One region of the Ensifer sp. GW821-FHT05G01 genome, then DNA from elsewhere that is predicted to be linked to it. Evidence: predicted binding sites of a transcription regulator. Region 1 holds the regulator's gene; each other region holds the start of a gene.

Region 1 (10,662 bases):
GAATGGGTAAAGCCACAACAAGCCGTGGGCGTCGCCGCGCCAGCCGGACAAAGAAGCAGGGCGGCATGCTGCCGTGGTATCTCGCCGCTGTGCTGACGGTCGGTGGCGTGGTTGCCTACGATCACCGCGGAGAGTTGCGCGACCTGCCGGCCATTTCGGATATGTTCGCATCGGCCCCCAAGGCCACATCGACATCCAGGGTTGAGGATCGGCCGAAGGTGGCAGTGCGTGCGGCCGTACCGCCCGCTGCAAACAGGACGAAGGCCGTCGATGGTCCAATCCCCGCGGTCAACGTCGGATTGGCCGCGCCAACCCCGGTCGAACGGCCTGTGGTGCAGCCGGCCGCGCTCCAGCCTCAGGCGAATCAGTTTTATTTCTGCGGTATCCGCAACGACAACTGCGTCATCGACGGCGCGACCTTCCGTTATCACGGCGAACTAGTCCGAGTCGCCGATATCGACGCGCCGAGAACCAAGCAGGCAGCTTGCGATGGCGAACGCGCGCGTGGCTTCTACGCCAAGCAGAGATTGCGCGAACTGTTGAACGCCGGAGATTTCAGGCTGATCGAGGCGATCGGCAGGGATGACGACAAGGCCAGCGAGAAGCTGCGCGTCGTGATGCGTGACGGCCGTTCGCTCGGAAGCATTCTCGTCTCGGAAGGGCTTGTGCGGCCATGGAAGGGACGATCGACGCCTTGGTGCTAGGTGGATGGAAAAATCCGCGGATGTAACTACGTGGGGCGGCACTAGACCTCAAACCGCGGCGACCTGACAGGCAAAACGCGTCACGCGAGGGCGCGCCGTCGACGCCCGGCAGCCAAGACTGTCGCTTCATCTTGTCGATAAACGCCGTTGAGGCGGCATTTCCCCCGATGTGAGCGTCGCGCACCCTTTTGAGGTCCGCCCTTGATCACGAGTGTCCGCCCGGTTGAACTGCCGATCGTCCGCCGTGTTGCTCCGCTAGGGGGATGTCGGCGGGGTCTTCCCGTTGGTCCTGAAGGCGACGACAGCGCAGGGGCATGCAGCATCCATCCACAGAACGGAATGGAAACGCTCGTTCAAAATGAAAAAAGGATCGCATTCAGAATGAACCCTCTTGCACTCTTTCTATATTCATTCTAAACGCTCGCCACGACTTGATAATCTCAGTCGGTGAGGCCTCGTGGCGGAGTGGTGACGCAGAGGACTGCAAATCCTTGTACCCCGGTTCAATTCCGGGCGAGGCCTCCAAAATTCCACATAACGAATTGATTTCGCGACGAAATTCATCGTCACGGGATGCCAGGATTTCCACATTGGCATGGCGATTCCTTGCCGTTTTCCCCTTCTGTATCTTCCTCCACAGCCAACTGAAGATCACCGATTCCGTCGCATTTGATCCGGGCCACGCTCTTCCGTGCCGGGCCTCCACGGCCTTTGACCACGAAAGCACTTAAGCCAGCAACACTTGATGATCGTCGTCTATGCAGTAGGGGGCGTGGTTACGTCTCGTTTTGGTAGGGCTCGGTCAGTGTCGCTTCATGCAGAGACTGGCTGAACGGAAAACCTATAAGCGCCGCACTGGCCATGCGATCGGCGACTATACATTCACAATAGAAGCCGGGAGTTCCGAGCCTCTCGCAGTATGCCCGCGGGCTGTCGAGCAGATGGACCCCGCTATCAGAGCCGCGAATTAGGATTGCGGTGGAGCCGTTCTTGTTTGCGCCCATTGGCGGAATCACGGCAAGTCCCGGCTCTGCCCACCATAATACGGGGGCTAAGAGAAGGATTATGAGCGTGGCCCAGCGCGCTAAAGTAATCACGGTTGCTCCAGGTCGTTGCTCGCCTGGGTTTAATCATTCGGAGTAACGGCATCAATGTGTACGCGCGGAAGTAGTTAATTTCGCATACTTCAAGTCGGCGTAGAGCATCTCGCCGGCCTCATAAGCTGGAGTGTGTCGCAACCCACGCTTTCTTGGGCGTTGGGAGAATGTCAACGTACCGAAGCCTCGGCACTGATTTCTCGGCTTCGCCAACCGTCGCCTGTCAGGGCGGACGGCAACAGTGGTGCCGCGACGGTGTCGTTATCATCTAGCGCATACTTGCCGCATGGTTCCGCTGCTGCCTTGAACGCGTCAGTCATTCCGCCGGAATGAATTTCAGTGTTCCCGCGAGCCTTGGTCCGCTCAAATCCTTGGTGTCCAGTGGGTGATTGATGCCGTCGTTGACGGGCAGTTCTACGAAATCGAATGGGCTGACGCCCTGGAGGCATGCGGCGTTGACGCCGTAGAAGTCCGGGTTCGCGCGCGGTTTGTGGAACGTATAGATCCCGCATTTCGAGCAGAAGTAATGTTCTGCGGCCTTTGTATTGAACTGGTATTTGGTGAGAGCCTCGCCTCCGGAAAGAACCGTGATCCCGTCCTTGGCAGCGGAGACGGCAACCGCACCCTTCAGCTGACAATAGGAGCAGGTGCAGCGGCGAGCGGTATGAAGACCGTTTTTCAGTTTTACATTGAAACGAACCGTTCCGCAGTGGCAGGCTCCGTCGAGGTCCTGAACGTCGAGATTCATGCAACCATCCATCTGATTTTGAAGCACATTTGCACGTCTTCAATATGGGGCGGATTGCGCATGCTCAAGCGTATTCGTACGCTGAGGCATTCTTGAGGATGATCTTGCCATCCGGGTGGCTCTGCGCGTCGGCCACCTCGGCCAGGCGTGTTGCGCGTCGCAATGTCTGTGAAGCCCGCGAGCTTCCACACCACATGCCGCCGTCCCATCGGCGCGACGGTCGACGACTTGCGGTGGAGGCTATCTGCGAAGAGAAAGCGCTTGATTGAGCATCGGGCGCCCACTCCACGCTGAGGGTGGGCCCAATGCATGGCTTGGGCAATCATGGCGCGGGGCTCTATGGTCTCAAATTGCCGGTGCAGCAAATTTCAGCCGTTGCTAGCCTAGCCCCACCTGAGCAACCAGTAATCTGGAGGTGGTGACAACGCGACGCGCTGCCGCCGATCAGAAATCAGCCGCTCGTTGCCGCATTGGGAAAATGCGCGGCCTGCTCAATTCTCCTGAACGGAAACGCCGCCCTCGCCAATCTTGATCTCGACACCGGCAGGTTTCGTTTCCTCACGATAAGCATAGACGCCGAGCCCGATGACGGCGACAGCGAGCACGGCGATGACGAGATAGAGGCTATTACGGTTCATTCAGCAGTTCCTCACTTGGTTACGCGAATGGGTAACTAGGCTGCCATCGTCGAAAGGCAACGGTGCGATCGTCGGGTGCGTTGGGCTCAAGGGATCCATGGCTCTGAGGAAGATCAGATTCGGTTTCCGTGCGTAGGCAGCGTATCCCTTTTCCCTAGCACCCTTTGTGCCTGACGCGCTGACCCGCGCCCTCGGTGGGCGAGTGACAATCGCTGCAAGTGCGATGCATGATTGAGCCGCCGACTCATTCTAATTTGCTCCTCATGCCGCGACGTCACTCATCTGTGGGCTATCGCCTTTGCAGGCATGCCCGGCTTCGCGGGCTGCCAAGATTCGGGGCACACCTGGCGCAGCAGTGGCGATGTCAGCCTGTTCCTTATTCTCCGCCGATGTCAGTTATTCTTCATGGGTGATCCGACGCGCGCGCGTGCGCTTCACGCGTTTGCGCCGCGAATAGGCATGCGCGGATCTGGCTTGCCGGCGACCTGCCCCGAAATGGTGATTCTGCCCGTATTGTCAGTGCAAAGATTATTGTCTCTAGACGACATCAGGAATGAATATTCCAGCGATGCGACCCGTATAGGTAGCGTCAAACAAAACCGACAATGGAGGAAATGACATAAAATGAAATGTAAGATCGCCCTGACTGCTCTTGCCATTTTTGCCGCAACGACGGCCACCGCAAGCGCTGAGGATCTCGTCTTTCAGCTGAAGAACAAGACGAAAGCCGTTCTGACGAACTTCTATACCTCGCCGGTTGGCGTCGATCAGTGGGAAGACGATGTCTTCGGGCGGCAGGTGCTTAATCCGGGCGAGAGCATGGAAATTACCATCGCCGACGGACGCGATGTCTGCAAATACGACATGCGCTTCGAATTCGAGGAAGGCTCCGGTCTCGACACGACCGAAGACATGCAGGACCTCTGTGAGTTGGGCGAGTACTCCATTCACGAATGAAAATTGTCGAGCGCGTAAAACGCTCAACCTGACCACATCCGTCTCGCTACCTCTTGGGTGGCGAGACGTTCAAGCACAAGAAGGCCTGTCCAGCAGAAAGACAGCCATCATCATCTGGCTTAGTGATAGCGACGGATCAAGCCAACGAGCTTGCCCTGTATCTTGACGCGGTCCGGGCCGAAGATGCGCGTCTCGTAGGCCGGATTGGCCGCCTCGAGTGCAATCGATGCGCCTTTGCGCCGGAAGCGCTTCAACGTCGCTTCCTCGTCATCGACAAGTGCGACGATGATGTCGCCGGGGTTTGCCGTCGTGGCATTGCGGATGATCACCGTGTCGCCGTCGAAGATGCCGGCCTCGATCATCGAATCACCCTTCACTTCAAGGGCGTAGTGCTCGCCGCTGCCGATCATATCGAGCGGCACGGTAATATCGTGTGTGTTGTTCTGTATTGCCGAGATCGGTACGCCGGCGGCAATGCGGCCCATGACCGGAACCGAGACGGAGCTGTTGTCTGCCGCCGGCGGCGCTTTCGCGGCAACCGGGGCGGGGGCGGGAGGTTTGCCGAGACTTCCTTCGATGACGCTTGGTGAAAACCCGCGACGCGGCTGAGCGCTTCCCGCGTAAGCTTCCGGCAGCTTGATGACCTCAAGCGCCCGGGCGCGGTTGGGAAGGCGTCGAATGAAACCGCGTTCCTCTAGCGCCGTAATCAGCCGGTGAATGCCCGACTTCGATGCCAGGTCGAGTGCATCCTTCATCTCGTCGAAGGATGGCGGTACACCGGACTCCTTCATGCGTTCGTGGATGAAAAGAAGCAATTCCTGTTGCTTGCGGGTCAGCATGGCAAGTCGCTCCAGAGGCGTGAAACAAATCAAGAACAGACACTATCTGTTCCATATGTGTTCCGCAAGTGCCTAAAATTCCGTGAATGTTGTATCAATCGTGCGCCTATCCGCTGCCTCGATGCTGGGTATGCCATGCGGAGCTGCCATGCCTCGCGCTTTTCACCGAATGAGGATGCAATGAAAACGCTGATTCGGATCCTGTCGACGATCGTTATCGCAGCGACCGCCGTCCTCGGGTTTCGCTGGTATCAATATGTCGACAACAGGCAGAGCCCGTTCGATGAAGTCGGCATCGCATTGAATGCGATGATGCCGGGGCCGGTCCGCCAGTGGGGTTGTGACCGGTTAAAGTTCACCTTTGGCAAAGGATTGCCACCACGAGGGTGTGCCACGAGCGATGGTAAAGAATGGAAGTAGCGCCGAGATAAGCGGTTGGGACAGCGGGCATGTCGAGGAGAGGGCGTTTCAAGCCGGCTGCGTTGCCGAACAGGCGTCCTCGAACTCCTTCACGGTCTCGGCAGAGTTGTCCTCCGGCAGCACGGCATCTGCCGCGTCGGTCGCCACCGGCGTGTCGCCTTGGTAGACGAATGACTGGATATAATAGGCGATCGAGCCTTTCCAGACATTCCGACCGTCGATCTGCTGGCAGGGGATGGCCGATTCGAAGTCCGTTTGCAGGTCGTCGACCGTGGCCGCGCTAAGGGCGATGTGGGGCGATGCGAAAATCGAGGCGATAAGCAAGGCTGCAAGCACGATGGACGTCCGCTAGGTCAGAAGTGGTGCCGATAGATTGGTTAACGATGTGAACCGTGCTTTCGTTCCGGAGTCCAGCAAGCAGGCCGCGTACCCATGCCGTGTTCAACAGTTCTTTGCGAAAGGCGACGATCGCTCTTCAAGCTGTGGCAGCGAAGACACGAAGATTGTTTGGAAGAGCGAGTGTTTCGGGGCGTTTGTTGCTTCTCCGGTATCGGCCCCGAGCGGCATGGCTGGCGGCAGATCGGCCTTGGGGGTCGCGACGGGAGACGACTGGCAAGCGCCGCCGGCAGTGTTTCCTGTGTCTGCGGGAAGGTTCACGCGCCGGTCGGGTGTGCTGCGGAGCCGGCATCATTGCTGGTTTGTTGTCGCGGGACCAGTCGCCCTTGATGTGCGGAGACGTGCACATCCGGTCCGACTGGCCACTGATAAAACCTAAAGGCGTATTTGATTTTCGAGGTTGGAGCGGCTGCCTTACTTTTTGTCTTTCTTGCCCAAAGAGAAGCTGCTGCCTGCAAGCTTCACCTGGGAGCCTTCTGGCGTAACGGCGGCTTTGACGGTCTTGTCCTTCTTGGGCTTTCTAACCTCGCGGTTGCTTCGCACTTGACCTTTTGCCATGTTCGTCTCCTTGGAAAGGCGTGCCGGGGAGCCCATGTGGGCGCCGAATGACCGGCGGACTAGCGTGCATTGATACGGCCGGAAGTCAATGACGGCGCTCGGTGTGCATTGGTTCGGGCGGGCGCCATGGCCTGAAATGAGGTCAATGTTCCGCTGGCGTGATTATAACACCGACTCTGTTATTTGCCGCGCCCCTGAGAGGCTGTCGTGGGCCCAATCACGGCGGCGACCTCGGTGATCTTGTTGGCCGGAAATCCGCCTCGTTCGGCATGTTCGCGAATAACGTCGGCGCTTGGCGCCTCGTGGACGCAGTAGATCTTGTCGCCGGCGACATAGCTGGTGATCCATGTGTAGGGGACGCCGAGATCTGCAACGACTGCGTTGGATTTCGCCGACAGCGCGCAGAGGTCGTCCTGACTAAGCTTGTCGGCTCCGGGTACTTCGCGCTCTATGATGAAGGTGGGCATCGCTCAGTTCCTCAACTGTTGGATGACCACATATGAAGGCGCCCTAATGAAGCGGGAGTCAACGTTTTCGGTTGCCATAAGTTGTTTCACGGCGAATTCGCCGAATGTATCCCGATCCGGTCGAAAGCCGCGTTCCGGCCAGATTTGAAGCAAGCCGCATCAAACGGCCAGAGGATTCAGAACCCTCGTTCTATCGAGATTGCTGTGGTGCCGGATCGTGTTCGATAGCCCCAGCGCGACGCTTTCGCACCTTGGCCCAATAATTGGCGGTCGCACGGACGAGCTGTCGCTCTCCGTGGCAAAAAAGACAGCGCCTCAGTAGCTGAGGCGGAAGCCGCCGGGGCTGGCTGCCGATGGATCTGGTTCCGGCGAAGGCCCTTGCCATTGGGCGTAGGTCGTGTTGGCGTCGCCAGTGCTTGCGCAGCCCGACAGCGTCAGAACAGCAAAAAAAGCGGCTGTCGTCAGATATTTAAGAGGCATGGTTTTCTCCAGTTGTGGGAGATTGCCCAGGCCTCGAAGGGCCGGAATCAGACTTTCACCCAATTCCTCCGGGATGGCAAGCGGACCTGACGCCCGCCTTCCAAATGCATGCCTGAATACCGGCGCGACGGCAGCATGTGCGCGCCAAAGGGGCAATCGGAAACCGCTCGAACACTCGCGGTTTCGATCGAGCTCGACGTCGAATGGCAAGAAATGAGACAGTGGATGGCGGAGGAGGTGGGATTCGAACCCACGGTACGCTTTCACGCACGCCGGTTTTCAAGACCGGTGCCTTAAACCGCTCGGCCACTCCTCCGGGCAGGGCGTTATTGCGCGAAGGCTTGTCACTTTGCAAGATTTAACATGCGTCGGCGGCAAGATTTTCTGAACGCGTCAGCTTGCCCATCTGTCTTGGTAATCATTCGTAAACCATAACCGGAGATTTCGGGCGCTCGGCTGTTCGCCGGTTCGCATTTTTGCCTTGTTGCTGTCATGATTAATCGACTGTTCCGTTTCGGGACGCCGAGATTTCCGCTTGGGGGCAAGAGTGGAAGGTTTCGAGTACGGCTTGTTCGAATGATGTTGTGGGACAGATGACATCCAGTAAAAATGCGGCATATCTGATCAAGGGACTGCGCCTTGCGGCGGTTCCCGTGCTTTGCGCAACGCTTGCGGCGTGCGGATCGACGTCCAGTATCAAGAAGAGCAAGCCGAGGAGCAAAGAATACTTTGCCGAGTCGGTTTATGGCGTGAAGGCGAGCCCCCGTGTCGCCACCGGCAAGAACATCCCGAAGGGCGGTGGCCGGTTCCAGGTTGGTAAGGCCTATCAGGTCAAGGGCAAGTGGTATCAGCCGAAGGAAGATTTCGGCTACAACAAGACAGGTGTCGCGTCCTGGTATGGTTCGGCTTTCCATGGACGCCTGACCGCCAATGGCGAGGTCTACGACAAGCTCCATCTTTCGGCGGCCCATCCGACATTCCCGTTGCCGAGCTATGCGCGTGTCACCAACACCGAAAACGGCACCTCCGTCATCGTTCGGGTGAATGATCGCGGCCCCTATGAATATGGCCGGATCATCGACGTATCCTCGAAGACGGCGGATCTGCTCGACATCAAGCAAAAGGGCAGTGCCAAGGTTCGGGTGCAATATGTCGGTCGCGCACCGCTCGAAGGCAACGACATGCCCTACCTCATGGCGTCCTATGTCAAGAAGGGCGACCGTAGCCCGGGCGTCATGCCGGAAGGCCAGATTGCAACAGGCGTGATGGTTGCCTCGAATGAGCCCATGCGCAATCAGCTCGGCACGCTCACCATTCCGTCCAAATCGTCTCTTGATGAAAGCAGCCCGGTGACGGCCCTTGCGGCACCCGTTCCGCAGTTTTCCGCACCGCAGTCGCTGGAAGAATTCGTGATGCTGCCGGAGATCGGGCCGATCCCGCGCGAGCGGCCGGAATACATTCCGATGCCGGACGGCAATATGGCCTATGCGGCCGCTTACGTGGAAGTGCGGGTGAGCGATGCCAAATCGCCGTTTGAAGCGATCATGGTCGAGACCAATCCGCTTACACCCGAATCCATCGTTGCCCATGCCAAGCGTGAAGGCAGAACCGGCGCGATCCGGTAGATCGGGACGTTGTGCCATTCTGATGACGCTGCTATGCCCAATGGGAAGCCGGAGTTTCCCATGCGCTTGAAGATGCTTTCGGTCGTGTTTGGTTGCGCGGCATTGCTTGCGGGCGCTGCTGCGGCTCAGACGCCACCGGTGGCGTTCGACACCAAGGCCAAACAGATCCTGTTGGTGGATGCCGAAACCGGCACCGTCCTGTTCTCCCGCGCCGAGAACGACCCCGTTCCACCCGCCTCGCTTGCGAAGTTGATGACGATGGAAGTCGTCGCCGAGGCGATCGCCAAGGGTGAACTGTCGGCCGAAACTGTCTTCGAGGTTTCGGAACACGCCTGGCGCACCGGCGGCGCACCGTCCGGCACTTCGACGATGTTCGCGGCGTTGAAGTCACGCATCCGCGTGGCCGATCTGCTGCAAGGGGTGGCCGTTCAGCTTGCCAATGATGCCTGCATCATCCTTGGCGAGGGGATGGCCGGCAGTGAGGCTGCCTTTGCCGAAAAGATGACAGCCCGTGCCCGCGTGCTCGGTATGCCGATCGCCACCTTCCGCAACGCAACCGGTCTACCGGATCCGCAGAACCAGATCACCATGAGCGAACTGGTGGCTTTGACCCGTCATCTGCACGAGGCGCACCCCGATCTCTATCGGCTCTACGCGCAGCCTGAGTTCGAGTGGAACAAGATCCTTCAACGCAACAAGAACCCGTTGATTGCGGCTAATGTCGGGGTCGACGGGGTGGCGACGGGGTTTGCGGAAGGCTACGGCTTTTCGCTGGCGGCCTCGATGCAGCGCGGCGATCGCCGTGTCTACCTCGCGATGGGCGGCCTTGAGACCGATAAGGAACGCACCGAGGAAAGCCGAAAGGTGCTCGATTGGGCAATGACGGCGTTTGAAAAGCGGCGGATCTTTGCCGATGGCGAAGCGATCGGTGAAGCCAGCATCTACGGTGGTGCTGCCCCGCATGTGGCGCTTGTCGCCGGCGGGCCGGTCGACGTGCTGCTGCCGGTCAACAACCCGGAACGCCTGACGGCCCGCGTCGTCTACAAGTGGCCGCTGCGCGCTCCCGTCGAAGCGGGGGCCGAAGTCGGCGTCGTGCGACTTTGGAACGGCGAAAAACTGTTGCGCGAGGTGCCCGTCAAGACCGCCGAGGCTGTTGGCCAGGGCACCTTGGCAAGCCGCGCTCTCGACGCACTCCAGGAACTGCTCTTCTTCTGGCTGTAACAAAACCGATCCCAGTGGTTTCATCGTTTGGGCCAATCGGCTAAACAGGGCAAAATTGCATGCCGATATAGGAAAGCACCGTGCCGCTGGCAAAAGGTCTGTTTGTAACATTCGAGGGCGGGGAAGGGGCTGGCAAGTCGACCCAATTGCGCCTGCTCGCCGAATCGCTGCGTTCGCTGGGCCATGAAGTGCTGACAACGCGCGAGCCGGGCGGATCTGTCGGGGCCGAGGCGGTGCGTCACGTGTTGCTTTCGGGGGCTGCCGAAGCCTTTGGCGTGCGGATGGAGGCCATCCTGTTTGCTGCGGCGCGCAGCGATCATGTCGAAGAGGTCATCCGCCCCGCGCTTTCCAGGGGAACGATCGTGCTTTGCGACCGCTTCATGGATTCGTCGCGCGTCTACCAGGGCATCACCGGCAATCTGGAGCCGGCCTTTGTCGAGACGCTTGAGCGGGTAGCGATCAACGGTGTCGTGCCTGATCGAACGGTTATCTTTGATCTGCCGGCGACTATC
Region 2 (10,662 bases), on a different contig from region 1:
CATCCATGGTCGCAGCGTCCTTCACGACCAAGTTCGCCCATCGTCACGGTGTTGCGCCGACGATGCTCTGGGCCGTCCTGCTTGCCGCAATCAGCGCGTTCGGCTTCTACTACATTACCAACTTCTGGCTCTGGTTTCCGCTGCGCGTCGTCTTCCACGGCGCCATCACAGTCCTCTTCATCCTCTCCGAGTTCTGGATCAACGCTACCGCGCCGCCAGCGAAACGGGGCTTCGTGCTCGGCATCTACGGCACGGTTCTATCCCTCGGCTTCCTGAGCGGGCCGCTGCTCTTCTCGATCCTCGGCAGTGAGGGTGTCTTGCCTTTCGTGGTCGGTGCGGGCGTCATTCTGCTCGCCGCCGTGCCGATCTTCATCGCACGGGACGAGAGCCCGGTGATCGACGAAAAGCCAGACCGTCACTTCATGCGCTATATTTTCCTGGTGCCGACGGCCACGGCCGCCGTCTTCATCTTCGGCGCAGTCGAATCGGGTGGGTTGTCGCTCTTTACGGTCTACGGGACACGATCGGGGTTCACCGAATCACAGGCGGCGTTGCTGCTGACCGTGATGGGCGTCGGCAATTTCATCTTCCAGATTCCGCTCGGCATGTTGTCAGATAAGATCAAGGACAAGCGCACATTGCTGTCCGCCATGACCGTCATCGGTCTCATCGGCGCCCTTTGTCTGCCGATGCTGGTGGAAAGCTGGTTCCTGATGGCAGTCGTGCTATTGTTCTGGGGTGGCTGCGTCTCCGGCCTCTATACGGTCGGCCTCAGCCATCTCGGCTCGCGCCTGCAAGGCTCCGACCTTGCCGCCGCCAACGCAGCGTTCGTCTTCTCCTATGCGGTCGGCACTGTCGCCGGGCCGCAGGTCATCGGCGCGTCGATGGATGTGGCTGGCAACAACGGATTTGCCTGGGCGATTGCCGGGTTTTTCGGTCTTTACGTCGCGCTTTCGGTTGTAAGGATCGTTTTGAATCCAAAACGGCCTTGACTTTTCAGCCGCGATTTGTAGTTTCGCGCCAACCTTGCCCGTGGCCCGCAACCGGTTTTCCACGGCGTTCAATTTCATAAAGGCAGGACGACCATGGCAAAAGCCACCACCATCAAGATCAAGTTGCTGTCGACAGCCGACACGGGTTTCTTCTACGTCACGACCAAGAACAGCCGTACGATGACGGACAAGATGACCAAGACCAAGTATGATCCGGTCGCGCGTAAGCACGTCGAATTCAAGGAAACCAAGATCAAGTAAGATCTGACGTTTCGTGGGATCAAGGGGCGCCAACCGCAAGGTTTGGCGCCCCTTTCCGTTGGTGCACCCGGAAGCAGCCAGCGGCCTCCCGCCTCCCCCTTCGTCTCTCCCGAATGACAAGAACACAGCGGCACGAATCGAAAAGCGCCGCCCCTTACGGAACGGCGCTTTGAATGGGGGTCGGCTGGCTTCTAACCGCGGCACGAGGATTCCGCAGGTGTCAAAAGCCAACCGACCGACCCCACGACCCAGGAGATGCGGCGGACCTGAGCATCATGGGGTAACCGAAACTGCCGGAAGCGATGCCCCCTCGTTTATCAGCATCACCTGAAAATAGAAAAAAATCAACGAATTCTTAATGCGCGGAGCGGTGTTGCTCGGCGCATGGTTAATTCCGTACCGTCCTGATACAGGTAGATGCACGGCCGCCGCCGCCACCAACCGCCTTGGTAGCATCGGCGCGGCGAAGAATACAACTTTAAAGGCATATCGCAAGAGGGATCCGGAATTTCATCACGCCGGCAGCGGATGACGTCGCCGGTGGATTCCGGCCTTCAGGCTGCAGCTGCCACCACGCGGTTACGGCCTTCGTTCTTCGCCTGATAGAGAGCCGTATCTGCGCGCTTCAACAGAGCTTCCGTCGTGTCACCTTCCAGCTTGAGACCGGCAATACCCATGGAAGCAGTGATGACCAGTGCGCCGTCCGCATGCGGTATCGAGAACGGCTGGCTCTCGATGATATGCCGTAGCCGTTCGGCAACTGTCGCTGCCATCTCAGGCGACGTGTCGGGCATCACGACAACGAACTCTTCGCCGCCGAAGCGGCAGGCGAGATCTGCGCCGCGCACCGTCGCGCGGATGCGGCCGGCAAACTCACGCAGCACCTCGTCGCCGACATCATGTCCGTAGGTGTCGTTGACCTGCTTGAACCGGTCGATGTCGGTCATGCAGATCGACAGCGGGCGTCCGCGCGCTGCAGCACGATCGAGCAGCAGCTTCAGATGATTGTCGAGGTAACGGCGATTGTGCAGACCGGTGAGGCCATCGGTGACCGCCAGTTCGATCGTCTGCTGCACACTCTTTCTCAGCATGTCGTTGCAATGCTTGCGCCTGATCTGCGTCAGCGAGCGGGCAACGAGTTCATTGGGATCGACCGGTCGGATGATGTAGTCGGTAATGCCCAGATCGAGCGCCCGCACGATCATTTCGTCATTGCCCTGCTCGGTGATCAGCAGGATCGGGATGAAGCGCGTGCGCTCCAGAGACCGCAGCTGCGAGCACAACCGCAGGGGGTCGTAGTCGTCGAAGTTGGCATTGACGATGACGAGGTCGAAATTGTTCTCGGCGGCTTCGAACAAAGCCGCCTGCGGATCGGAGATAACGGAGACCTCCGCAATCGGCGTTAGCGCACGCTGCAGCCGCTCCTGAGAGGACCCGCGGCCATCGACCAGGAGGATATTGCCCGGCTCGTCCGGGCGATCCTGGCGCGCCAGTTCCTGCAGGCCGATGGTCTGCGCCGTCTGGGCCCGCAGCCGCAGTTCATCGCTGACGTTCTTCAGGCGGACGAGGCTCTTGACCCGCGACATCAACTGCAGATCGTTGACCGGCTTGGTGAGAAAATCGTCGGCACCGGCCTTCAATCCGCGAACCCGGTCGGAAGGCTGGTCGAGCGCCGTCACCATGACGACGGGAATATGGGCTGTACGCGGATTGGCCTTCAGACGCTCGCAGACTTCGAAACCGTCGATGCCAGGCATCATGATGTCGAGCAGCACCAGGTCGACCGGCGTCGTCTCGCAGAGCGACAGCGCCGTATGACCATCGCCGGCAGTCAGCACATCGAAATATTCCGCAAGCAGACGTGCTTCGAGAAGCTTAACGTTGGCAGGCACGTCATCGACAACAAGAATGCGCGCAGTCATATCAATTTTCCCGCCGTTCAGGCATCGCCAAGGTAGGTCTTGATCGTCTCAATGAACTTTGGCACAGAAATCGGTTTTGAAACATAGGCTTCGCAGCCGCCCTGGCGGATACGCTCCTCGTCGCCCTTCATGGCGAAGGCGGTCACGGCAATGACCGGGATGACGTGCAGCTCGTCGTCTTCCTTCAGCCATTTCGTGACTTCGAGCCCGGAGACCTCCGGCAACTGGATGTCCATCAGAATCAGATCGGGACGGTACTTCCTCGCCAGCTCGAGCGCCTCCATCCCGTTGCGCGTCTGGATCGTCGCGTAGCCGGAAGCCTCAATCAGGTCTCGGAAGAGCTTCATGTTCAGCTCGTTATCCTCAACAATCATTACCTGTTTGGGCATGTCGATCCCTTGCTGTCAGTCGTCTTCTTGCAAGTCTTATCAAGACATCTAAGTTGCAGAGCCAACGACTCGACCCATTTCCTCGAGTTCAACGATAAACCTATTTGGTTGAAAAATAGGTAATTCCGGGCGTAAAAACAGTAGGAGGCCAAGACATTGAAGAGCGCCGACGAAATCGCCATCGACATTCTTTCCTGGCTTGCCGGCGAGCCGGACCTCTTGTCCCGTTTTCTGGCGCTGACGGGAACGGATCCGTCCTCCCTGCGCAACGCAATCGGCGAGCCGGGCTTCATGGGCGGGCTCGTCGCCTTTCTCATGGACCATGAGCCGACACTGATCGCGTTCTGCGAGGCAACGGGCACAGAACCCCAGGATGTCGTGCGTGCACATGAGAAGCTCTCCGGCGCCGCCGACCTGCAGGACAGCTGACCGTGAGCAACACCGCCTTCGACAATGAAATCCGCCTCACTGACCGCCCGCTCGTCGTCAGCGACATCGACGAGGTGGTGCTCGAATTCCTGAGCCCCTTTCGGGCTTTCCTCGAAAGCCGCGATCATATCCTCGTGCCGCGCTCTTTCCGGCTGACCGGCAACATCGTCCATCGCACAACAGAACATGCGGCGAGTGCCGACGACGTCAAAGACATGCTCGACACCTTCTACGCCACGCAGGATCGCTGGCAGACACCGGCTGCCGGCGCTGTCGAAACCCTTCGCGACCTGTCGACTGAGGCGGACATAGTGTTTCTGACGGCAATGCCGCCACGTCATGCGGCCGCGCGCCGTGCCCTGCTCGATCGCCTTGAACTGCCTTACCCTCTGCTCGCCTCCGAGGACCCGAAGGGGCCGATCGTCGAGCGTCTGCATGCCGGACGGGCACTTCCCATTGTTTTCATCGACGACATCGCCCGCAACCTGCAATCGGTGCAGGAGCACGCGCCGTCGTGCCTGCTGATCAATCTGATGGCGAATGCCGAGTTTCGCGCGCTCGCGCCGACGCCAGATACGTGCGTTCATATTGCTGCCGATTGGGCCGATGCTGCCAGTGCAATTCGCGCGCATTTCCAAAGGTAGCGAGAGCCGGCACGACAACAAGGCACCCGCACGAAGGCACTCGAAACCCGACCCGCGGCTTGGCGTCGGCAACCTGACATGCAAGGCAATTTCCAACGCGGCCTCCCTTGAGACTCGCTAGCGTAGAGCGTAAAGTCGCAATGTTCAACATTTGTTCCAGATATGCTCGACAGTGGTTCTCAAACTCCAGGCTTCTGCCGTGATTGCCTTCGGGAACAGAGCGCATCGGCGCGACGCTGCCTTGCCTGCGGCAGTCCCCGCATCCTGCGTCATGCCGAGCTTTACGACCTGACACTCGCCCATATCGATTGCGATGCGTTTTATGCCTCGGTCGAGAAGCGGGACAATCCCGAACTTGCCGACAAGCCGGTCATTATCGGCGGCGGCAAACGTGGCGTCGTCTCGACCGCCTGCTACATCGCCCGCATCCATGGCGTGCGCTCGGCCATGCCGATGTTCAAGGCGCTCGAGGCCTGCCCGCAGGCGGTGGTCATCAAGCCCGACATGGAAAAATACGTTCGCGTCGGCCGCGAGGTCCGCATGCTGATGCAGGAGCTGACACCGCTGGTGCAGCCGCTCTCCATCGACGAGGCCTTTCTGGAGCTGAGCGGCACCCAAAGGCTGCACCACGATCCCCCGGCCCGAACGCTCGCGCGCTTCGCCCGCCGCGTCGAACAGGAGATCGGCATTACTGTCTCTGTCGGGCTCTCCTACTGCAAGTTCCTCGCCAAGGTTGCATCCGATCTGCAGAAGCCTCGCGGCTTCTCCGTGATCGGCCAGGCCGAAGCGCTCGAATTCCTGAGAGAACGGCCCGTGACCTTGATCTGGGGCGTCGGCAAGGCGTTTGCGACCACATTGGAACGCGACGGCATCCGCACGATCGGCCAGCTCCAGGCCATGGAGGAAGCCGACCTCATGCGCCGCTACGGCACCATGGGCCAGAGGCTTTACCGCCTGTCGCGCGGCCTCGACGAGAGAACCGTTGAGATTGATGGCGAGGCGAAAAGCGTGTCGTCCGAAACGACCTTCAACGACGATCTCGCCCGTCAGGATGATCTCGTCACGCATCTGCGCCGGTTGAGTGAGCAGGTCGCGCATCGGTTGCGCAAATCCGAACTGGCTGGCCAGACGGTCGTGTTGAAACTGAAGACCGCGGATTTCAAGACCAGGACCCGCAACCGCCGTCTCGACAGCCCGACCCGGCTTGCAGACCGCATCTTCCGCACGGGGCTGCAACTCCTGGAGAAGGAGATCGACGGCACCAAGTACCGGCTGATCGGCATTGGCGTCAGCGATCTGTCGAGCCCCGATCTCGCCGATCCACCGGATCTGGTCGATCCCGCAGCGACCCGCCGCGCGGCCGCCGAAGACGCCATCAACAGGCTACGCGACAAGTTCGGCAAGGCAAGCGTCGAAACCGGCTACACGTTCGGCAGCCGCAAGCGCGATCACTAGTGCGTCATCGGCGGTGGCTTGCCGTTTCCTTGGCCCGATCCGGACGAATTCTTTAAAGATTGCAGTCTAAGCTCGTCGGCCAGTTTACGTGTTGGGATGAGTGTATGGTATCGCGTTTCGCTCTCACGGCCAGCGTCGTCGTCGTCTTGTTTTCGCCTGCCGCCGGTTTCGCCGGCAGCAGCGCGCCGCTGCAGATCATCGTCTCGAAGAACCAACAATCGCTCGTCGTCTATGATGGCGACGCGGTGATCGCGACATCGGCGGTCTCCACGGGCAAGGCTGGCCATTCGACACCGACGGGCATCTTCTCGATCCTGGAAAAACGGCGTCAGCACAAATCCAACATCTATTCGAACGCACCGATGCCCTTCATGCAGCGGCTGACCTGGTCCGGCATCGCATTGCACGGCTCCAATCACGTACCTGCCTATCCCGCCTCCCACGGCTGTGTGCGCCTGCCGAGCAAGTTTGCCGCCAGCCTCTTCAAGATGACGTCGCGCGGCATGCATGTCCTCATAACAGACCATCAGGTCAGCCCCACCGAAGTGTCGAGCGCCATGCTCTTCCAGCGTCAGCCGGCGCCGGGCGACAATCCCGCTCCGCTGTCGGACGTGCCGCTTCGCCCGGCAATCAGCCAGGCCGAGAACGGACCGGTCGAAGTGGCCATGACGGAGACATCGAGCATTCCGTCAACCGTCGCTGAGGAAAGCCGCGAGCCGATCCGGATGCTGATTACCCGCCGTGGCGAGCGTGATATCCGGCGCGACGTCCAGTCGGCGCTGAACCAACTCGGCTATGTCGCCGGAGCAGCGGACGGCCACATCGGCCCGGACACGACCGCCGCCATCAATGCGTTTCAAACCGCCGAGGGGTTGGCCGTCGATGGGAAGCTGACGCCGGAACTGACGGATGCCATCTTCAAGAAGGTTGGACGCGACACTCCCGCCAATGGCGTGATCCTTGTGCGGCAGGGCTTCAAGCCGATCTTCGAAGGCGACGTCATAATCGACGGGCCGGAGCAGGCGCTGGGCACGCATTTCCTGCAATTTCATGAGGTTGACGGCGAAAAGGGCGAAGGCAAATGGTACGGCGTTTCGCTCGAAAACCACCTGCCATCAGGGACGAAAAAACGGCTCGGAATCAGCACCGACGCCGACCCATCCGCCTTCAACGCCACCCAGCGCACGCTTGGTCGCCTGACTGTCTCCGACGAGGTGCGCAAGCGCATCGGCAGCCTGCTTGCCGACGGGTCGTCGCTCTCGATTTCCGACATGGAAAGCGGACTTGAAACCGGCGACGGAACCGATTTCATCACCATCACACGGGCTTCACCACGCGGCTGAGCCGATAGACGTCCACCAGGAGCGGGCCGTCACGTCTGACGGTCGTACCTTTCCCTGGTCAACGCAACGTCAAGCAACCCACCACAGAGCGGATCAGACGAGCTCGACGTCAACCACCCCCGGGGCGGAGCGAAGCGCTGCCGCAATCTCGGGCGAAATCCTGAATTTTTCGCTGAGTTCGACCTCGATCTCGCGCTGGCCGTTGTCCTTGATGACGATGAAGGAAACGAGCCCCTCGCCTCTCGCGTTCAAGTGGGCGGCGATCGACTTCAGCGGTCCGGAATCGCGCACGTAAACGCGCAGCGCCTTCTGCATCTGCAGCGATTCTTCCTCAAGGGAGCGCAGCGTCTGGATGCGAAGACCGATACCTTCCGGCCGCTCCTCCGCCTGCACGGTCATGACAAGCGATTTCCCGGGCTCGAGCAGGTCGCGATACTGGTGCAACATCTCCGAAAACAGAACGGCCTCGAACTGACCGGATGAATCCGAGAAGGCGATGATACCCATCTTGTTGCCCGTCCGGGTCTTGCGCTCCTGTTTGGACGTCACGGTGCCGGCGAGACGGCCGGCCGTTGCGCCCTTCTTCACGGCGCCGGCGAAATCACCAAACGTCTGGACTCGCATCTTGGCGAGCAGCGGATTGTAGGTGTCGAGCGGATGGGCGGAGAGATAGAAGCCCAGCACCTGGAATTCCCGGTGCAATTTTTCCGAGGCGAGCCACGGCGTGTAGGCAGGAAGCGATATCCGTTCCGGTCCGGTTGCAGCTCCTGCCCCGAAGATATCGCCCTGTCCGCTGGTCTTGTTTTCCAGCGCACGCTGGGCAAAGCCGAGAATTCGATCGAGGCCGCCGACGAGTTCGGCGCGGTCGTAGCCGAAGCAATCGAAGGCACCAGCCGCGATCAGGCTTTCGAACACACGCCGGTTGAGCAGCTTCGGGTCGATCCTCAGGCAGAAATCTTCAAGGCTCGCGAATTCGCGGTCACCGCGAACGGCAACGATGTGCTCGACCGCCGATTCGCCGACGCCCTTGATGGCCGCCAATGAATAATAGATCCGCTTCTCGCCCGTCTGAAAATGCCGGAAGGAGGACTGGACCGACGGCGCAATCACCTGGATGCCAAGGCGTCCGGCATCCTGACGGAAGTCGTTGACCTTTTCGGTGTTGGCCATATCGAGCGTCATCGACGCTGCCAGGAACTCGACCGGGTAGTGCGCCTTCATATAGGCGGTCTGGTAGGAGACGATGGCGTAGGCGGCGGCGTGCGACTTGTTGAAGCCGTAATTGGCGAACTTGGCGAGGAGATCGAAGATCAGATCGGCCTGCGGTTTCGACACCTCGTTCTTGACCGCACCGTCGACGAAACGGGCACGCTGCTTGTCCATCTCCTCCTTGATCTTCTTACCCATGGCGCGACGCAGAAGGTCGGCTTCGCCGAGCGAATAGCCCGACAGGACCTGGGCGATCTGCATCACCTGTTCCTGGTAGACGATAACGCCCTGCGTTTCCTTGAGCAGATAATCGATCTTCGGATGGATCGATTCGATCTCTTCTTCGCCGTGCTTGCGGGCGTTGTAGACCGGAATGTTCTCCATCGGGCCCGGCCGATAGAGCGCCACCAGGGCGATGATGTCCTCGATGCAGTCGGGCCGCATGCCGATCAGCGCTTTGCGCATGCCGGCACTTTCCACCTGGAACACGCCGACCGTTTCGCCGCGCGACAGCATCTCGTAGGTCTTCTCGTCATCGAGCGGAATGCTGGCGAGGTCGACCTCGATTCCGCGCAACTTGACGAAGTCGACGGCGACTTTCAGCACTGTCAACGTCTTCAGGCCGAGGAAGTCGAATTTTACGAGGCCGGCCTGCTCGACCCATTTCATGTTGAACTGGGTCACCGGCATGTCGGAGCGCGGATCGCGGTACATCGGCACCAGCTTCGACAGCGGCCGGTCGCCGATAACGATGCCGGCGGCATGGGTCGAGGCGTGACGATACAGGCCCTCGATCTTCTGCGCGATATCGAGCAGGCGCGCGACGACAGGCTCCCTCTCGGCTTCTTCCTGCAGGCGCGGCTCTTCCTCGATCGCCTTTGACAAAGGTGTCGGGTTGGCCGGGTTGTTGGGCACGAGCTTGCAGATCTTGTCGACCTGACCGTAGGGCATCTCGAGCACGCGGCCGACGTCGCGAAGTGCCGCGCGCGCCTGCAATGAACCGAAGGTGATGATCTGGGCGACTTGCTCGCGGCCGTACTTCGCCTGGACGTAGCGGATGACCTCTTCGCGCCGATCCTGGCAGAAGTCGATGTCGAAGTCGGGCATCGACACGCGTTCCGGATTGAGGAAGCGCTCGAACAGCAACGAGAAGCGCATGGGGTCGACGTCGGTGATCGTCAGCGCATAGGCGACCAGCGAGCCCGCACCGGAACCACGGCCAGGGCCGACCGGGATATCTTGCTGCTTTGCCCACTTGATGAAGTCGGCAACGATCAGGAAGTAGCCCGGGAACTTCATGCGCTCGATGACGCTGAGTTCAAATGCGAGCCGCTCGCGATACTCTTCCTCGGTATAGCCGGGCGCCATGCCGAGCTTGTTCAAGCGGTCGTCGAGGCCCTCCTCCGCCTGCCGGCGCAGTTCGCCCGATTCGGCGCGCTCGGCCTCCTCCGGGTCGTCGGAGGCACCGGTGAAGCGCGGCAGGATCGGCCCGCGCGTCTTCAGCATGAACGAGCATCGGCGCGCGATCTCGATGGTGTTTTCGAGCGCCTCGGGCAGGTCGGCGAAAAGTGCCGCCATTTCCTTTCGGCTCTTGAGATAGTGATCCGGCGTCAGCCGGAAACGGCTGTCGTCGGAAACCATGGCGTTGTGGGCAACCGCCATCAGCGCGTCGTGCGCATCATAATCGGACGGCGAGGGAAAGAACGCCTCGTTGGTCGCAACCAAAGGCACATCGAACTTGTAAGCAAGGTCGATCATCCGGCTCTCATGCCGGCGATCAAAATTGCCGTGCCGTTGCAACTCGATATAGAGCCGATCGCCGAAGAGCTCCTGCAAAACTTCCAGACGCGCCTCAGCCAAAGCCGTCGAACCGGATTTCACGGCCATATCGATCGGGCCGCCGCTTGCGCCCGAAAGCGCGATCAGCCCATCCGTGCCGGCCTCCACCAGCCACGAACGCGTTATTCTCGTGACCTGGCTGCCTTCGCCTCCGAGATAGGCGCGGCTGACCAGATCGA
Region 3 (10,662 bases), on a different contig from region 1:
CCTTGCCTGCGCGCACCGCCACCCTGGCCGCCCTCGCCGCCAGCACCGCCGTCCTGCTTGGAGAGAGCATCGATCAACGGGTGCGAAACACCAATCGCCGCCAGCGTTTCGCCTGCCCCGGGCACGAACCGCACCCAGACGCCGGCACCCACCAAAAGCACAACGGCGCTGACCGCCAGCTGTTTCCAAACCCGCATTCATGTCTCCAAATATGCAAAACACGCTCCAGCGCGGCACGCACCGGCGGAACGTTCCGATTTGCCCCAAGTATCGTTGTTCGGGCCTTTGGGGGCAACGACGGAATGCCATCATTACGCAATTGTAATAAAAGCGAATTTGTTGGCGGTATGATGTCATCCGGACCATCATCGCACCAGCAGCGGCGATATCGTGTTATTCCCTAGAAAAACACTAGACAATCACCGTTTACAGTCACGGCGACTGAGGTATCCTGCAACCGCCGGCAGCCATTGCCATCAGGTTTCGACCGGTTCTTGAGAGGGGAGCAAAGTCATGTGCGATGCGTGTGTCATGGAATCCGTAAAGCAGAAAATGTTGTCCCGCCGCAGCTTCTTTAAAGCTGCAGCCGTCGGAACGGCGGGCATCGCAGCGGCAAGTGCGGGCATCGCGCCGCCGGCGCTGGCCCAGGGACATGCCAGCGTTACCGACCTCACCCACGAACTCTACGAGGAGTTCCCGACCTTCTTCGGCCAGCAGCAATTCTTCCGCGAGGAGAAATTCAACTACGCCAAGGACAAGTTCAACATGTTCGAGCTCCGGGTGAACGAGCACACCGGCACCCATGTCGACGCGCCGCTGCATTTCTCCGCCGACGGCCTGTCCGTGGCCGAACTGCCGGTCGAGAAGCTGGTCGTGCCGCTCGCAGTCATCGACATCCGCCAGAAGGCCTCTGCCGACGCCGATGCCCAAGTGACGCCCGACGACATCAAGGCCTGGGTCGCCGCCAATGGCGACATTCCTGAAAACGCCTGCGTCGCCATGCTCTCGGGCTGGGGCGCGCATCTGGGCACCGACAAGTTCCGCAACGCCGATGCCGACGGCAAGCTCCATTTCCCCGGCTTCCACGTCGAGGCGGCAAAGTATCTGCTGGAAGAGACCAAGGCCGCCGGCATTGCCGTCGACACGCTGTCGCTCGACCACGGCCCCTCGCCCGATTTCGCCACCCACTATGCCTGGCTGCCGGAAGGCCGTTGGGGGCTGGAGGCGGCCGCCAACCTCGACAAGGTGCCGGCCAAGGGCGCGACCCTGGTGCTCGGCGCGCCGAAGCATCGGGGCGGCACCGGCGGCCCTGCGCGCGTGTTTGCGCTCATCTGAACCCGTTTTCCTACCGATCCGGCGGCACGCGCCGCCGGACAATGACCCGGAGACATCATGAGCACCATTACCCCACCCGCCGATCCGGAATCCGACCCGCGCGTCAAGGCCGTGTTCGACGACATCCGCACGACCCGCAAAGCGGACTTCATCAACAACATGTGGCTGTGGCTCGCCTTCGATCCGGATCTGCTGGAGCAGACCTGGCGCGACGTCAAGGCAGTGATGGCAACGCCCTCGGCCCTCGATCCGCTGGTCAAGGAAATGCTCTACATCGCCGTTTCCGTCAGCAATGGCTGCGGCTACTGCGCCCATTCCCATACGGCGGCAGCGAAGGCCAAGGGCATGACCGATGCCGAACATGCCGATCTCCTCCGGGTGATCTCGCTTGCCGCCAGAACCAACCAGTTGGCGACCGCCTTGCAGGTGCCGGTGGACGCCGCCTTCGACAGGACGGCCTGACGACGGCTCGCAGTCGAACTTGATGGAGAATAAGCGGCTTCGAAATCGCCTGTCTTTCCACAGGCTTGGTGCGGCTGGCGCAGAAAACGGAATAAAAGAAGAACATCCTTTCTGGCCTTTCGCCTCCGAATCACTACATTGAGCCGCATGATGAGTGGTTTCGACGACATACCCTTCTTCGACGAAGAGCCGGCCCCGCGTAAGCCGCAGCCGCCGGCAACGGGCGGCATCGCCGCGCGCGCCATGGCAGCGCGCGACCGGCAGCAGCGCCCGGATTATCTCTCCGGCCTCAACCCGGAGCAGGCCGAAGCGGTGGAATCGCTCGACGGCCCGGTGCTTGTTCTCGCTGGCGCCGGCACGGGCAAGACCCGTGTGCTCACCACCCGCATCGCGCATATTCTCTCCACCGGCCGCGCCTTCCCCTCGCAGATCCTGTCGGTGACCTTCACCAACAAGGCTGCGCGCGAGATGAAGGAACGCATCGGCGTGCTCGTCGGCCATGCGGTCGAGGGCATGCCCTGGCTCGGCACCTTCCACTCGATCGGCGTCAAGCTTCTGCGCCGCCACGCCGAGCTCGTGGGCCTGCGCTCCGATTTCACCATTCTAGACACCGACGACGTCATCCGGTTGATCAAGCAGATCATCCAGGCCGAGGGTCTCGACGACAAGCGCTGGCCGGCCAAGCAGTTCGCCGGCATGATCGACGGCTGGAAGAACAAGGGGCTCGACCCCGCGCAGATCCCCGAGGGCGATGCTCGCGCCTTTGCCAACGGCAAGGGCCGCGAGCTTTACGCCGCTTACCAGAACCGCCTGCGCACCCTGAACGCCTGCGACTTCGGAGACCTGCTGCTGCACCCGATCCGCATGTTCCGCAGCAATCCGGATGTGCTGAAGGAGTATCACGACAAGTTCCGCTACATCCTCGTCGACGAGTATCAGGACACCAACACCGCACAGTACATGTGGCTGCGGCTCCTGGCGCAGCGCCCCAAGGGCGTGCCGCAGAACGTCTGCTGCGTCGGCGACGACGACCAGTCGATCTATGGCTGGCGCGGCGCGGAAGTGGACAATATCCTGCGCTTCGAGAAGGATTTCCCGGGCGCCAAGGTGATCAAACTCGAGCGCAACTACCGCTCGACCGAGCATATTCTCGGCGCTGCCGCCCATCTGATCGCCCATAACGAGGGGCGGCTCGGCAAGACGCTGTTCACCGAACGCACCGACCCGGATGACGAGAAGGTGCAGGTGCACGCGGCCTGGGATTCCGAAGAGGAAGCCCGCGCCGTCGGCGAGGAAATCGAGCAGCTGCAGCGCAAGAGCCACAAGCTCAACGACATGGCGATCCTGGTGCGCGCCTCGTTCCAGATGCGCGAGTTCGAAGATCGCTTCGTCACGCTCGGCCTCAACTACCGCGTCATCGGCGGCCCGCGCTTTTATGAGCGGCTCGAGATCCGCGACGCCATGGCCTATTTCCGGCTCGTCTGCCAGCCGGCCGACGATCTCGCCTTCGAACGCATCGTCAACACGCCGAAGCGCGGCCTTGGCGACACCACCGTCCGCACGCTGCATGACTATGCCCGCGCCCGCGACATCCCGATGCTGGCGGCTGCGACCGATATCATCGGGACGGACGAGCTGAAGCCGAAGGCCCGAAAAGGCCTGTTCGACGTCGTTGCCGATTTCCGCCGCTGGCAGGGCCTGCTCGAAACCACCCCTCATACCGAACTTGCCGAGCAGATCCTCGACGAGAGCGGCTATACTGCGATGTGGCAGAACGACAAATCGGCCGAAGCGCCGGGGCGGCTCGAAAACCTGAAGGAACTCATCCGCTCGATGGAAGCCTTCGAGAGCCTGCGTGGCTTCCTCGAACACGTCTCGCTGGTGATGGACGCCGAGCAGAACGAAAACCTCGATGCCGTCTCGATCATGACGCTGCATTCGGCCAAGGGGCTGGAATTCGACACCGTATTCCTGCCCGGCTGGGAGGAAGGCCTGTTTCCGCACCAGCGCGCGCTGGACGAAGGCGGCCGCTCCGGCCTCGAGGAAGAACGGCGCCTTGCCTATGTCGGCATCACCCGGGCAAAGCACCGCTGCCACATCTGGTTCGTCTCCAACCGCCGCATCCATGGCCTGTGGCAATCCACCCTGCCCTCACGCTTCCTCGACGAACTGCCGATCACCCATGTCGACGTCGCCGAGAGCGAGCAATCCTATGGCGGGTACGGCCGCGGCGGCTACGGCCAGTCGCGCTTCGACAAGGCCGACCCGTTCCAGAACAACTACTCGACCCCCGGTTGGAAGCGCGCCCAGCAGAACCGTTCGGATGCGACGCGCGACAACTGGGGCTCACGCTCCGGCCACGCTGTCGAGCGCATCGGCTACGGCGAAAGCGGCCCGCGCAGCCGCACCATCGACGGCGAACTGGTGGCAAAATCGACCAGCACCGAACCCTCGCGCTTCACCGTCGGCGACCGCGTCTTCCACATGAAGTTCGGCAACGGCAACATTTCGGCAATCGAAGGCAACAAGCTGACGATCGACTTCGACAAGGCCGGGCAGAAGCGCGTGCTGGATGGGTTTGTGGAGAAGGTGTAAGCTCAACCCTAAATTGACCTCCCCTGATTTTTCTGCTGATCTGGTCGAGGGGATCAGTGGGGGAAGACGGAATGAGGGTCGTTTTTTTCGTGGTTCTCGCCGCGGTGTTCGCAGCGATAGGTTTGATTGATTTTTCACCCGCTAGTGCTGCGCCGAAGTCGACGGTCTCGGGGTGTTCCCGTGACCGCGTCACGCTCGTCGACGACCACTATGGGCCGGACGCGACCTGGAATTTCAACGCTGACCGGGTCGCGGCCAAATATGGGCTCTATGCGGCGGCCAGCGCCGACACCTATGCGGACAACGAGGATCAGTATGTCTTCCTCCACCGAGACACAGTCCGGCGCACCGAGTGGCAGCGGCTGAACCTTGGTTTCGGCGACGTAATCCCGCACAGGTTTCAAGACACGTTGACGGGGCTCTCGCTTGATACCTATTTCAAGGAGGGGAGCGACTGTGTCACCGTGCTTGTCGCGATACGTGGAACGGACTTCACCTCCATCGCCGACTGGAACACGAATCTTTCCTGGTTTTCGCCGCTCTTCCCCAACCAATATCGGCTGATCGACAAGAAGTTTGCCCAAGTCATGGAACGAGCGAAAATCTTGTTCGAGGGAAGGACGGTCCGCTACGTGGCCACCGGGCATTCGTTGGGCGGCGGTTTGGCCATCCACCTTGCAAGATGCTTCGACAACACGGATGCGGTGACCTTCGATCCATCCTTCGTGCAAAATACCCTTCTTTGCCGCAATCGCCCGTCCACGGTTATCGAGATATATGAGAAGAACGAAGTCCTCGCCAATCTGAGAAAGTTCGCGTTCCAGCCGCAATCCAGAAATGTGAATGACGAGCGCCGAGCGACTTACGGGCTCAATCCAATCGAGAAAGGCCACTGGAAGTGGATCGACCAGCACAGCATGACCGGCATGGCGGCGGGGCTGCTAAGGCTCGCCATTGAGTGCGACGTTGAACGCTCGAAGTCCTGCGATATCCCTCGCAGTTATTTCACCGAACAGAACAGCAGCCAGTATATCCTCTATTGCGACAACTTCGCCCCCGCGGCTTACAAGGTCACTCGGGCTTTGGTCGGAGAAAGAGACCCTGTTTGCAGCCGATGGATCGCGGGCCACTGACGGATGATGAAACCTTCCCAGTATGACCATGTACACCCGACCTTCGCCATCGACACTTCCAGCGCGACCGAAGTTGACAGGTCCTGGCCCAAGACCATCGTTCTGCTATTCCTGTCTGCCTGCATCGCCGCCTATGGTCTTAGCTTCGCGTTAGACGCGCTCGGCAAGAGCGAGAGTTTTTTCGCGAAACTCCTGAGCATTCTTGGCGGCGTGACCTGCTGTGCCGCCATGTTGATCGTGCTTTGGCGAACTTTGACGTTGCGGGGCCATTTGGTTACACTTTCTCCCGCAGGCATCAGAGATTTACGCATCGCGCCGGATTTCATTCCGTGGTCGACCATCGCCCGCGTGGAAGTCATTTCCGCCATGCACACTAGGTGGCTGGAGTTGAAAATTTACGCCGGCGCACTCCCGCCGAACCTGGACAGAGCGATGGCCCCAACCGGTTTACTTTCGACACCGAGGGCACTTCACCTCTACACAAATGATCTCGCAATCAACTTGGACAGGTTGCACGCCCTAGTGTCGAGCTACCATCGAGACCACGGCTCCACGTCTTGAATGGCCTCAATCCAACTTCCGATGGACGAAGAACCTCGATTTCCCCCCTCCTTGTCGTAGAGCGCCGTCACCGTCTCATCGGTCTCGTGCGTCTGCCGATAGCCCGCCGCGAGCCAGCCGCGTGGGCGGCTTCGTAGACGCCTTCGATCAGCGCCGCGCCCACGCCCTTGCAGGACGCAGCCTCAGTGTTGAAGTGTCACGGCGATCGAAGGCAACAAGCTGACGATCGACTTCGACAAGGACGGCCGGAAACCCGTGCTCGACGCGTTCGTCGAGAAGGCACGAGTAGATCACCGATTGCGCTTTCCGGGCCTAAAGGTGCTCGACGCTGAGCCGTCCGCCCCAGCGGTCGTTGAGGTATTCGCAGACGAGCGTGCGGTGGCAGCGGTGCGGCTTGTCCTCGGCGCAGAGCAGGCAGGCGCCCTGTAGTGCCTCAGGCTTTACCTGCTGCTCGATCTTGCGCTCGGCCATCAAATCCAGAAAGTCCCGCGAGAAGGTCTTCCAGTCACCCTTGTCGGTCTTGTAGGCCCTCATGATCGCCTCGGTCGGCGCGAATAGCGGCTGGTGCGCATAGTCGATGCCGCCGATCCGCTTCAGGAAGAAGGCAAGATCAGCGGCCTTGGCAAAGCCAGCAAGCTGCGAGGTGTTGTGCAGCCTGACATCGACAATCGTCCTGACGCCGGCCTTCTGCAGGCGATCGAAGAAATCCTCCGCCGACGATTTCGTGAAGCCGATCGTCGAAACCTGCACGTTGTCCATCGCGCTCCCCCTGTCCGCGACCCCAGCCCGGCTGAAGCCTAGACCATCTTGCGGTAGACGAGAAAGCCGGACTTCTCCGCCACCTTGTCATAGAGCTTCATCGCCGTCTCGTTGGTCTCGTGCGTCTGCCAGTAAACCCGCGTCGATCCGGCCTGGCGAGCAGCCTCGTAGACGCCTTCGATCAGCGCTGCGCCGACACCCTTGCCGCGCGCAGCCTCGCTGGTGAACAGATCCTGGAGATAGCAGTTCGGGCCGATCGCCGTCGTGTTGCGGTGAAAGAGATAATGGGTGAGCCCAACGAGCCGCCCATGAATTTCAGCCACCAGCGCATGCACCGGCTCATAGCCGTCAAAGAAGCGCGACCAGGTCATCGCGGTAATCGCCGGGTCCAGCGCCGTTGCGCCGGAGCGGCCATAGAAGGCGTTATAGCCATCCCAGAGCGGCAGCCATTGCTCGTAATCATCGCGGGCAATCGGGCGGATGCGAAGTGCGTCGGTCATGTCGGTTCCTGTTTTTGGTTGAGCACGGGCCTTTGCCCGACAGCATCTGCGAATTGTGCGCGCAGCGCATCTTTGAGACTGACTTTTCCCCTGCAATTTGAAAACATTAGGCGCGACTGATGTTGTCGCGAACTGCCTGTCTCAACGATCAGGTGGCGACATGCCTTGGGCAAGCACGATAGGTGGATTGGCGGAACCGAGCCTGAGTGAACCGTGCGCGGCAGACCGACCGGAACCGGTCCGCTAACAGCGCATCTTCATGCCGGACACCGGTCTTTGCGGGCAGAGGCCGTCAGGCGACACGCCGGCCCGTTGACGACCCCCTTGCCATCTGCCCGATGATCTCGTCGACGCCGGTCAGGATCGCGTCGCCCATGAAGGCGATGTTGTCCATCGACCGTTCGCCAGCCTCGTGATGCCCGGCGCCGCAGGCGTCGCGGATGACGATGGGCACGAGCCCGAGATCGGCGCCATGACGCACCGTCGGGTCGATGCCGATTTCCGTAGCAATGCCGCAGATGGCAAACGACGTCAGCCCGAGATCGCGCAGGATGATGGCAAGCGGCGTGCCCTCGAAGGCGGAAAACGTGATCTTGTCGAGGATCGCCTCATCCTCGCGTGGCGCCAGTTCCGGCACCAGCTCGAAGCCCGGCGCGCCGCGCAGGAACCAGGGCCTGACCGCATCCGGATCGTCCGTGCGCTGCCAGGCCATCGCCTGGCGCATCTGGAACGCGCCCATCAGCGGCTTCGGCATCGACAGGTGCCTGAGGAAGATGACGGGATAGCCGCCGGCGCGCGCCGCCTCCAGCACCTTCAGCACCTCGGCCAGGATCGCCGGACCATTCTTGACCTGGTTGGTGATCCCCACCTGCATGTCATAGACGACAAGCGCCATCCGCTCCGGCCGGCAAAAATCGGCAAGCGTTTTCCCAATGTCCCGTGAAACTACCATCATTCCCCTCTTTCGGCCCACCTCCTCAGGCGGCCGTCCCCCACGCTTCAATCAAGCACTGGGAATGTGGCGCGGCGGTTGCAAGGTTTCAATACGGTCCGGATCTGAGGACGGCGGCGGCACCACCGTCTCAAGCGCCCTCACCTTCGCCGTGCCTCGCCTTGCGGAGCAAGGCCATGACTTCCGCATCCGAGGTCTGCTCGAAGTCGCGATAGTGCAGACCGACGGCGCGGAAGAAGGCTGGCGTCGAAAGACAGACGATGGCCTCGACCGACGGGCGCAGGCTTGCGATTGCGCTCGCCGGCGCGACCGGAACCGCCAGCAGCAGGCTGCGCACATCGGCGCGGCGCAGCGCCTGGATCGCCGCGCGGATCGTGCCGCCGGTCGCGATGCCGTCATCGACGAGCACCACGTTGCGCCCCTTTGGCGACAGTGGCTCGCGGTCGCCGAGATAGAGCACCCGCCGCCGTGCGATTTCGGCACGTTGTCGTTCGGCTTCGGCGGCGATGTAGCCGCGTGCCGGCCGGACGAGGCGCACCGCCTCGCGGTTCAGAACCAGCTCCGCCTCCTCGCCGTCGACCAGGGCGCCAAGCCCGAACTCCTGGTGTCCGGGCGCGCCGATCTTGCGCACGATCAGCACTTCAAGCGGTGCGTCGAGGTGCAGGGCGATCTCGAAGGCAACCGGCACGCCGCCACGCGGCAACGCCATCACCAGGGGAGCCGACGGGACGGAGGCTGCCACCGCCAGCGCCAGCCGACGGCCGGCATCGGCCCTGTCTTCGAAGAACACCGGTCCCGTGAACATATCGCCTCTCCCGGCCGGCAAAAGGCCGCTTGAACCGTCCCGTGCAAGGTCGTAACCGGCAAAACAACGCACCGTCCGTCAGTTGTCACGCGGCGTCGGTGGACAACCGTTCCAATCACGGCAATCGCTAAAATTGCAGCGATTTTCGCCGGATTTCATTAAGGCGCCAAAGCTACCAATTGACCCTGCATATCTGACTTTGCCGCAAGCCGCCTTCCTCGATTTTAGCACGACAGGCCGTTTCGAAATGAGCTTTCTTCCTGCCTTATCGATCATCTCCCTTTTGGTGATGCTGCCGGTTCTGCTGTCGCTGCGGAAAGGCGCGACGCCAGGGGCTGCGGAGTTCGCTTCAGGCTGTGTAACCACGGCTGTGGCCATGGCGTTGGTGATGGTATCCGGGCTTCCGTCGCTCCAGCCGCTGGCGCTCGTCGGCTATGCGTTCCTTGCCGTCTCCTGTCTTTTCGTGCTCGCCGGCTTCCGGGCGTTCTTCGCGCTGCCCAGCTGGTGGCCGGCAATCCTGTCGCTCGGTACGACCTTGGCTGCCACCCTTTCGGTTCTGGCCGCATCAGGCTCGCACAGTTTCGCGACTCGGGCGCTGATCGCGCTCGGCATAGCGGCTGCCGTGTTCGTGATCGCCTCCATTTCCGTCCTGAGATTGCGCACCGCCAGCGACCCGACGGCACGCCGAGCGATAGTCATCGGCAGTGCGGTTGCCGGTGTAACGCTTCTGCATATCGCTGCACATTTGCCGGCTGCCACCGTCGACCAGACAGGTCCGGTCGCCGAGGTCGCCTGGAATTTCGCGCTGGCGTCCATGTGGCTGCTCTATATGCCAATCCTTTATCTCGGCGTCGTCCTCATGGCGCATGATCGCGTCATCGCCGATCTCAAGTCCACGATCGCCCGCGACGAGCTGACGGGAGCGCTGTCGCGACGCGCCTTCACCGATCTCGGCGAGCGCCTGCTCGCATCGTGCCTCGCCCGAACGCGCCCGGCCGCATTCCTGTTGCTGGACCTCGACTACTTCAAGCAGATCAACGACCGTTACGGCCATGCTGCCGGCGATGCGGCACTTGGTCACTTCGCCGGTATCGTCACCGCTTGCCTTGCCGGGCGCGGCACTTTCGGGCGCATCGGCGGCGAGGAGTTCGGCATCGTGCTGTCCGATCATACCGAAGGGGAAGCGTTTCTCCTGGCCGAGGAGATCGGGCGCACGGTCCGCGACACGCCGGTCGGCCGCTTTGGCCAACCGATCCGATTGACGGTCAGCATCGGCATTGCCAGTGCGAGCACCGGCGATACCATGACCGACGTGATGGTCCGGGCCGACATGGCGCTCTACGCTTCCAAGGCAGACGGTCGCGACCGCTGCACCATCGCAGGCCGGCTGCAGCCGGATGCGAGCGCCCGCGTGCTGGCCGCTGCCGCAGCCCAGCTTCGTGCTGCCGAAGACTATTCTCTCACGCCGCAGTTGCTGCGCGATACCGGCTGAACCAGCCTGTCCTGTCAAAGCCTGAACCGCCGGGCCGCCATGCAGTTTCATCTTGCATTGACCGCGGC

What was found. The regulator LexA, encoded in region 1, represses DNA repair genes until DNA is damaged. The targets are predictions, from matches to a motif close to TGTTCNNNNTGTGTTCNG.
Region 2: the regulator LexA is predicted to act here: its motif matches at 4,779-4,796, upstream of AC07UR_RS22645 (DNA polymerase IV).
Region 3: the regulator LexA is predicted to act here: its motif matches at 1,885-1,902, upstream of AC07UR_RS12335 (ATP-dependent helicase).

The regions. Positions count from the first base shown of each region.
Region 1 covers NZ_JBWKSC010000008.1:298,213-308,874, forward strand. The annotation lists gene AC07UR_RS21020 (thermonuclease family protein) at 3-704, shown strand; tRNA gene AC07UR_RS21025 (tRNA-Cys) at 1,156-1,229, shown strand; gene AC07UR_RS21030 (GFA family protein) at 2,118-2,549, opposite strand; gene AC07UR_RS21035 (hypothetical protein) at 3,041-3,187, opposite strand; gene AC07UR_RS21040 (hypothetical protein) at 3,812-4,144, shown strand; gene lexA (transcriptional repressor LexA) at 4,264-4,983, opposite strand; gene AC07UR_RS21050 (hypothetical protein) at 5,164-5,403, shown strand; gene AC07UR_RS21055 (hypothetical protein) at 5,452-5,739, opposite strand; gene AC07UR_RS21060 (hypothetical protein) at 6,214-6,357, opposite strand; gene AC07UR_RS21065 (DUF4242 domain-containing protein) at 6,537-6,824, opposite strand; gene AC07UR_RS21070 (hypothetical protein) at 7,140-7,304, opposite strand; tRNA gene AC07UR_RS21075 (tRNA-Ser) at 7,531-7,620, opposite strand; gene AC07UR_RS21080 (septal ring lytic transglycosylase RlpA family protein) at 7,898-8,929, shown strand; gene AC07UR_RS21085 (D-alanyl-D-alanine carboxypeptidase family protein) at 8,990-10,150, shown strand; gene tmk (dTMP kinase) at 10,231-10,662, shown strand, end outside.
Region 2 covers NZ_JBWKSC010000010.1:45,233-55,894, forward strand. The annotation lists gene AC07UR_RS22615 (MFS transporter) at 1-992, shown strand, start outside; gene rpmG (50S ribosomal protein L33) at 1,086-1,253, shown strand; gene AC07UR_RS22625 (PleD family two-component system response regulator) at 1,808-3,175, opposite strand; gene AC07UR_RS22630 (response regulator) at 3,193-3,564, opposite strand; gene AC07UR_RS22635 (DUF3572 domain-containing protein) at 3,721-3,993, shown strand; gene AC07UR_RS22640 (hypothetical protein) at 3,996-4,637, shown strand; gene AC07UR_RS22645 (DNA polymerase IV) at 4,800-6,092, shown strand; gene AC07UR_RS22650 (L,D-transpeptidase family protein) at 6,197-7,435, shown strand; gene dnaE (DNA polymerase III subunit alpha) at 7,529-10,662, opposite strand, start outside.
Region 3 covers NZ_JBWKSC010000004.1:225,006-235,667, forward strand. The annotation lists gene AC07UR_RS12320 (efflux RND transporter periplasmic adaptor subunit) at 1-197, opposite strand, end outside; gene AC07UR_RS12325 (cyclase family protein) at 514-1,335, shown strand; gene AC07UR_RS12330 (carboxymuconolactone decarboxylase family protein) at 1,393-1,797, shown strand; gene AC07UR_RS12335 (ATP-dependent helicase) at 1,945-4,392, shown strand; gene AC07UR_RS12340 (Tle-like phospholipase domain-containing protein) at 4,464-5,525, shown strand; gene AC07UR_RS12345 (hypothetical protein) at 5,529-6,086, shown strand; gene AC07UR_RS12350 (DUF488 domain-containing protein) at 6,399-6,845, opposite strand; gene AC07UR_RS12355 (GNAT family N-acetyltransferase) at 6,884-7,345, opposite strand; gene AC07UR_RS12360 (cysteine hydrolase family protein) at 7,638-8,297, opposite strand; gene AC07UR_RS12365 (phosphoribosyltransferase) at 8,428-9,102, opposite strand; gene AC07UR_RS12370 (GGDEF domain-containing protein) at 9,350-10,594, shown strand.